Linked DNA regions of Leisingera sp. NJS204. The main gene of each other region encodes a partner of the protein of the gene in region 2 in a complex. Links are inferred from orthologs where the notes say so. Each region holds a gene or a part of one and is shown on either strand. Other genes may lie near its edges.

The links.
Region 1: the proteins of clpS (region 2) and clpA are in contact, whole or in part, in a solved structure (PDB 1LZW), measured with the Escherichia coli proteins. The link is inferred for Leisingera sp. NJS204 from one-to-one orthologs.

The regions. Positions count from the first base shown.
Region 1 is NZ_CP035417.1:1,195,130-1,198,420, forward strand. The notes cover bases 267-3,238. They hold clpA (ATP-dependent Clp protease ATP-binding subunit ClpA), read right to left. Parts: upstream 2,929-3,238; coding sequence 604-2,928; downstream 267-603. Other genes in these bases: ETW24_RS05835 (M23 family metallopeptidase), read right to left, coding at 267-604; gloB (hydroxyacylglutathione hydrolase), read right to left, coding at 3,106-3,238. Outside these bases: more of ETW24_RS05835, read right to left, coding at 1-266; more of gloB, read right to left, coding at 3,239-3,291. UniProt on the Escherichia coli protein: ATP-dependent specificity component of the ClpAP protease. It directs the protease to specific substrates. It has unfoldase activity. The primary function of the ClpA-ClpP complex appears to be the degradation of unfolded or abnormal proteins.
Region 2 is NZ_CP035417.1:696,600-699,747, reverse strand. Bases 253-3,081 are described here. They hold clpS (ATP-dependent Clp protease adapter ClpS), read right to left. Parts: upstream 1,915-3,081; coding sequence 1,591-1,914; downstream 253-1,590. Other genes in these bases: ETW24_RS03515 (hypothetical protein), read left to right, coding at 2,815-3,081; ETW24_RS03520 (HAD family hydrolase), read left to right, coding at 2,021-2,734; ETW24_RS03530 (class I SAM-dependent methyltransferase), read right to left, coding at 589-1,578; ETW24_RS03535 (SDR family NAD(P)-dependent oxidoreductase), read right to left, coding at 253-473. Also shown: more of ETW24_RS03535, read right to left, coding at 1-252; more of ETW24_RS03515, read left to right, coding at 3,082-3,141. UniProt on the Escherichia coli protein: Involved in the modulation of the specificity of the ClpAP-mediated ATP-dependent protein degradation.

The DNA.
Region 1 (3,291 bases), 500 kb from region 2 along the record:
CCGGCGGATCCGCCCAGAGTGTCTTACCGGCGGGGGTGCCGCAGCTTTCAAGGCTTTCCGGCGCAAAAGGATCCACCACCGCGCCATCCTTGCGCACAGACAAATGCAGATGCGGGAACTGGGTCTTGCCGGAAAGCCCGGCCTCGCCCAGGATATCGCCAGGCTTGACTTTCATGCCGCTTTTCACCCGGAGCGAGCCGCGCTTCATGTGGCAGTACTGGGTTTCCCACCCGTTGCCGTGGCGCAGGACCACCCCGTTGCCGCATTCCTTACCGTCAATCTCTGCCGCATTGTCATCGGTGGCATATTGGTCCGCCATGCCGTTGCGGGTTCCAAGGACAACACCGCCTGCCGCGGCACGCACCGCGACGCCGGCCTGCATGTCCGACAAGTAGGGCAGGGCGATATCCGTTCCCTTGTGGCCATCATAACTCAGCGTGCCGCAGGTGAAATCCGTGGCACCGGGGCCTGGATCGTGGTCGACGAACTGCTGAATGTGGCAGGTGCCGCCCAGGGTGCAGTCCAGCGGGAACTGCAAAAGAAAATCGCCCGCCGCGGCAGGCGCGGCGAGCGATATTGCGGTTATCAGCGCGGCAAGGCGCATCAATCTGCTGTCAGCAGCGGCGGCTTGTCACCGGATATCCGCGGCTTGCTTGGCCCTTCCAGGCGCAGTTCCAGTTTGCCGTCCTTGATGCCGACCTTGACGATACCGCCTTTGGTCAGCTTGCCGAACAACAGCTCCTCGGCCAGCGGTTTTTTGATGTGCTCCTGGATCACCCGGCCCAGAGGACGTGCGCCCATCCGGTCGTCATAGCCCTTGTCGGCCAGCCATTCCGCCGCCTTGCGGGTCAGCTCAATCGAAACATTGCGGTCCATCAGCTGGGCTTCCAGCTGCAGCACGAATTTCTCGACCACCTGCAGGATCACTTCTTTGCCGAGCGGTGCGAAGGAAATCACCGCATCCAGGCGGTTGCGGAATTCCGGTGTGAAGGTGCGCTCGATTGCGGCGGTGTCTTCACCCTCGCGGCGGTCGCGGCCAAAGCCGATAGCGGCCTTTGCCTGTTCCGACGCGCCGGCGTTGGAGGTCATGATCAGCACCACGTTGCGGAAATTCACCGTGCGGCCGTTGTGGTCGGTCAGCTGACCGTTGTCCATCACCTGCAGCAGGATGTTATAGACATCCGGATGCGCCTTTTCCATCTCGTCAAGCAGCAGCACGCAGTGCGGGTGCTGGTCGACGCCATCGGTCAACAGGCCGCCCTGGTCGAAGCCGACATAGCCCGGAGGCGCGCCGATCAGGCGGGAGACTGCGTGTTTCTCCATGTATTCGGACATGTCAAACCGCAGCAGTTCCACCCCAAGCGTATCCGCCAGCTGTTTGGCCACCTCGGTCTTGCCGACGCCGGTGGGGCCTGCAAACAGGTAGTTGCCAATGGGTTTTTCCGGCTCCCGCAGGCCTGCACGGGCCAGTTTGATCGCACTGGACAGGGCAGTAATGGCATCGTCCTGGCCAAAGACCACGCGTTTCAGCGATTTCTCCAGGTCTTTCAGCACTTCGGCATCGTCTTTCGACACGCTTTTCGGCGGGATGCGGGCGATCTTTGCCACCACGGCCTCGATCTCTTTGACGCCGATGGTTTTGCGGCGTTTGGATTCAATCACCAGATGCTGCGCGGCGCCGGCCTCGTCAATCACGTCGATGGCCTTGTCCGGCAGCTTGCGGTCGTTGATGTAACGGGCCGACAATTCCACCGCGGTCTTGATGGCGTCACCGGTGAACTTGATGCCGTGATGTTCCTCGAAATAGGGTTTCAGCCCCTTCAGGATCTCGATGGAATCTTCCACCGTCGGCTCGTTCACGTCGATTTTCTGGAACCGGCGGGCCAGCGCGCGGTCTTTCTCGAAATGCTGGCGGAACTCCTTGTACGTCGTGGAGCCCATGGTGCGCAGCTTGCCGCCTTGCAGCGCCGGTTTCAGCAGGTTGGAGGCATCCATGGCGCCGCCAGAGGTCGCGCCGGCCCCGATCACGGTGTGGATTTCGTCGATGAACAGCACCGCGTCCGGGTGGTCTTCCAGCTCGGTGACCACGGCTTTCAGACGTTCCTCAAAATCACCGCGGTAGCGGGTCCCGGCCAGCAGCGCGCCCATGTCGAGCGAATAAATGGTGGTCTGCGCCAGAATTTCCGGGGTTTCACCGGACACGATCCTGCGCGCAAGCCCCTCGGCAATTGCCGTTTTGCCAACGCCGGGGTCGCCCACGAGCAGCGGGTTGTTCTTGCGGCGGCGGCACAGCACCTGGATGCAGCGCTCCACCTCGTGGTCGCGGCCGATCAGCGGGTCGATGTCGCCGTCGCGGGATTTCGCATTCAGGTCGACGCAGTATTTCGCCAGCGCGCTTTCCTTCTTTTCGCCCTCAGGCGCGGCCGTGATGCTGTCTTCTTCCTGCTCGGTTGCGCCGGTGACCGGGCGGGGTTCCCCAAAGGCCGGGTCCTTTGCCACGCCATGGGCGATAAAGTTCACCGCGTCATAGCGGGTCATTTCCTGGTCCTGCAGGAAGTATGCCGCATCGCTTTCGCGTTCAGCAAAGATCGCCACCAGCACATTGGCGCCTGTCACTTCGGTGCGGCCTGAGCTTTGCACATGGATTGCGGCCCGCTGAATGACCCGCTGGAAGGCGGCGGTCGGCACCGCTTCGGATCCGTCGATGTCGGTGACCAGATTGGCAAGATCCTCATCCACGAATTCCACCAGCGAGGATCGCAATTCGGTCAGATCGACACTGCAGGCGCGCATCACACGGGCCGCGTCGGGCTCGTCGATCAGGGCCAGAAGCAGATGTTCCAGGGTTGCGAATTCATGACGGCGTTCATTCGCCAGCGCCAGCGCTGCGTGAATGGCCTGTTCCAGGGTGCTCGAGAATGAAGGCACGGGCGTGCTCCTCTGATCTTGGGTTGGCCGGATGGGGCGGTATTAACCAACCCCGCAGTTCAACCATGTGCTTATAAGGTTAGAGTTTGGTTGATAGCGCGCCAGCTTCAAGGGCTTTTCTTCAATTTGGGGTCACAATTATTTTCTCCCTGTTGCGCCCCGATACCCTTGATTTGGTCAAAAACTGTCTTTGCGCCGGCGGATTTCGGCAAAAACCTCAGCGTCTTCAGCATCTTCCATGCGAAGGTGCGCTCTCACGGCACTGTCACCGGCGCGTAGGAACGGATTGGTGTCAAGTTCCAGCTGCAAGGATGACGGAACCGTAGGCATGCCGTCGTTCCGGGCCTTTGCGATATCACGTAT
Region 2 (3,148 bases):
TGGGTGCGGCGCGCGGCAATGGAGGACAGGTTGATGATACTGCCCAGCGGGCCGCTGCTGTCCTCGTCTTCCTCGCCCTGCCGGATCATCCGCTTGGCCACTTGCTGCGACAGGCGCACGGCGGGCAGCAGGCTTTGCATCAGCAGCTGATCCAGGGTGTCATCGGCGGGGTCCAGCGGATCAGTTGCCACCATCTGGCGCGCACCGTTGACCAGGATATCCACCCCGTCAAAGGCATCGATAGTGGCCGACAGCAGATTGGCAATGGTCAGCCGTTCGCGCAGGTCGCCTGCGAAATAGCGGATATTGCTTTCCTCGGCCTGCTCGCCCAGTTCGGCCACCAGCTGCGCCTCATGGGTGTCGGCAAACATCACATTGGCGCCGGCATCGGCAAACTGCTTGCCTATCGCCAGGCCGATGCCGCTGGACGCCCCAGTCACGATGGCGGTTTTACCGGAGATCGAAAAGGACATGTAAGGGCACTCCCCTGTAACAATCTGGCCTGCAAAAATCTGGCCTGTAGCACTCAGGGCCGCACGTTAGACCGGGCCTGCCGGTTTGGAAACCGGCATTGCGCCCCGCACGCGGTTACTTGCGCCGCCGTTTCGGCCGCGCCGCATGCAGGATCTTGAAACGGTTGTCACCGCCCTCCTCGCGCACCTGGGCAAAGCGTTCACCCAGTGCCACCTCATAAGGCAGATGCCGGTTGGCCACCATCCACAGGCTGCCCGAGGGCGCCAGCATCGCTGCTGCTGCCCCGATGAACGCCTGACCCAGCGACGGTTCCGCCGTGCGGCCAGTGTGAAACGGCGGGTTCATCACCACGGTGTTCACTGTGCCCGGCGCCTTCCATGTGCGGGCGTCCGCCCAATGAAACTGCGCCCGGCTGTCCGCAACATTCTGCCGCGCGCAGGCCAGCGCGTGGTAATCCGCCTCGGCCAGATGCAGCTCCTCGACACTCTCGCGTGTCAGCACCTCAGCCGACAGATACCCCCAGCCCGCCCCCAGATCAGCCACACAACGGCCCAGCTTCTGCGGCAGCGCCGCAGCCAGCATCCGGGACGCCGGGTCGATTCCATCCGCCGAGAACACGCCCGGCGCGGTGGTGAAGCCTTCAACCTGCTGCGGCTCCGCCGGCAGCCACTCGGACAAATCGGTGCCGCCGTCGATCCAGAACACCTTGCCATGCGCCTTGGAAACCGGAACCGAGGGTTCACAACGCTTGCGCAGATCTTTCAGAATCGAATCGATGCCCTCAGTCTTTGCGCCATCAATCAGCACCTGCCCCTGTGTCGCTGCCGCCGCCTGGGCGATCAGCATCCGCGCCAGCGCTTTGGCACGCGGAATAATGACAACGGCAGCGGCCAGCGCCTCGTCCGCCTCCAGTGCCGGGGTGCAGGCATAGCCCAGCGCGGCAAAATGATCGTGGTCGGGGCGCAGCGGCTGGACGATCAGCAGCTGCTCCTTGGGCAGGGCTGACAGGTCGTGCTCGCTGCGCGGATGAAACACGGCGATGCGGCCCTCTGACGGAACAGCAAAGCCGCCCGATTGGGCGGCCAATGACAGGCGAACGGACATCTAAGGGCCTCTTTATTCTTCTTTTTCCATGGTGCATTGCAGCGGGTGCTGCTGGCGGCGGGCGAAATCCATCACCTGTCCCACCTTGGTCTCAGCCACCTCATGGCTGAACACACCAACCACGGCAACGCCTTTCTTATGCACTGTCAGCATGATCTCGAACGCTTGCGCGTGGGTCATGCCAAAGAACCGCTCCAGCACCAGGACGACAAATTCCATCGGTGTGTAGTCGTCATTCAGCAGCAGCACCTTATAGCGCGGCGGGCGCTTGGTTTTCGGCCGCGTCTTGGTCAGGACGCCAGATTCGATATCGTCGTCTGAATGGTCGGTCATCATGATGTGCTGAAGCGGCATAAGCAATTTGATCCGTTGATACGTGGAATTTCCTGTGACGCTTATATAGCCTCTATACTGTTTAGGAAAAGAGACTGAGACCCGCAGATTGATACGTAATTTGACAACAATCGGCTTTGATGCCGACGATACCCTTTGGCACAACGAACGGTTCTTCCGCGTCACCCAGGAAAGATTCGCCGAATTGCTGATGGATCACACCCCCGCCGACGTCGGCCCGGAGCGGTTGGAACGGCTGCTTCTGGACGCCGAAAAGCGCAATCTGGGGCGCTATGGCTACGGGGTGAAGGGGTTCACGCTCTCGATGATCGAAACCGCGATCGAGGTGACGCAGGAACAGGTGCCTGCATCTGTGATCAAGGAACTGATCACTGCAGGGCAGATGATGCTCTCCTATCCCATCGAACTGCTGCCCCATGCGCGCCAAGCGGTTGAGGCCGTGGCCGGCCGCTACACTGTGGTGCTGATCACCAAGGGCGACCTCCTGGACCAGGAACGCAAGCTGGCGCAATCCGGCCTGGGGGAGCTGTTCGACGGCGTCGAGGTGGTCTCGGAGAAAACACCGGAGGTCTATCTGGACATCTTCGCCCGCCACGGCGACGGGGCAGCGCACGCGATGATGGTTGGGAATTCCATGCGCTCTGACGTGGTTGCAGCCATCGGCGCCGGCGCCTGGGGCACCTATGTGCCGCATGGGCTGGTCTGGGAGGTCGAACACGCCGAAGCCCCCGAGCATAACCCCCGTTATACCGAGATTGCCGATCTGAGCGGGCTGGCGGGTTTGGTAAACAGCCTTTGCTGACAGTGCCGGGGATTGGATGCTGGACGGACCTGTTCCGGCCAGCTATCCCTTTGCCGACCCAAAGCGGAGACGCCGGATAGATGCCGCATGCCGAACTGAAATTCTCCAGCGATCTGGAAATCGACGCCAAATCCATCCTGGCCGAGATCGAGTCCGTGATCCTGCAACACGACAGCGGCGCCGGGGCCTGCAAGGGCCGGGCCTATCCGGCAGCGCAGTTCCATCACAGCCACATTGCCATCACTGTGGCCCTGCTGACCAAGCCGCACCGGGACGAAGCATTTTCCAAGGCCCTGCTGGCGGATCTCGAATCCCGCATCAAGGCGCAATTGTCCCAGCCTTGCGAATTTTCCCTTGGCCTGAGCTATTCCACTCCCTTCTACGTGACCAATTTTCACGCAGGTTAACGGCTCA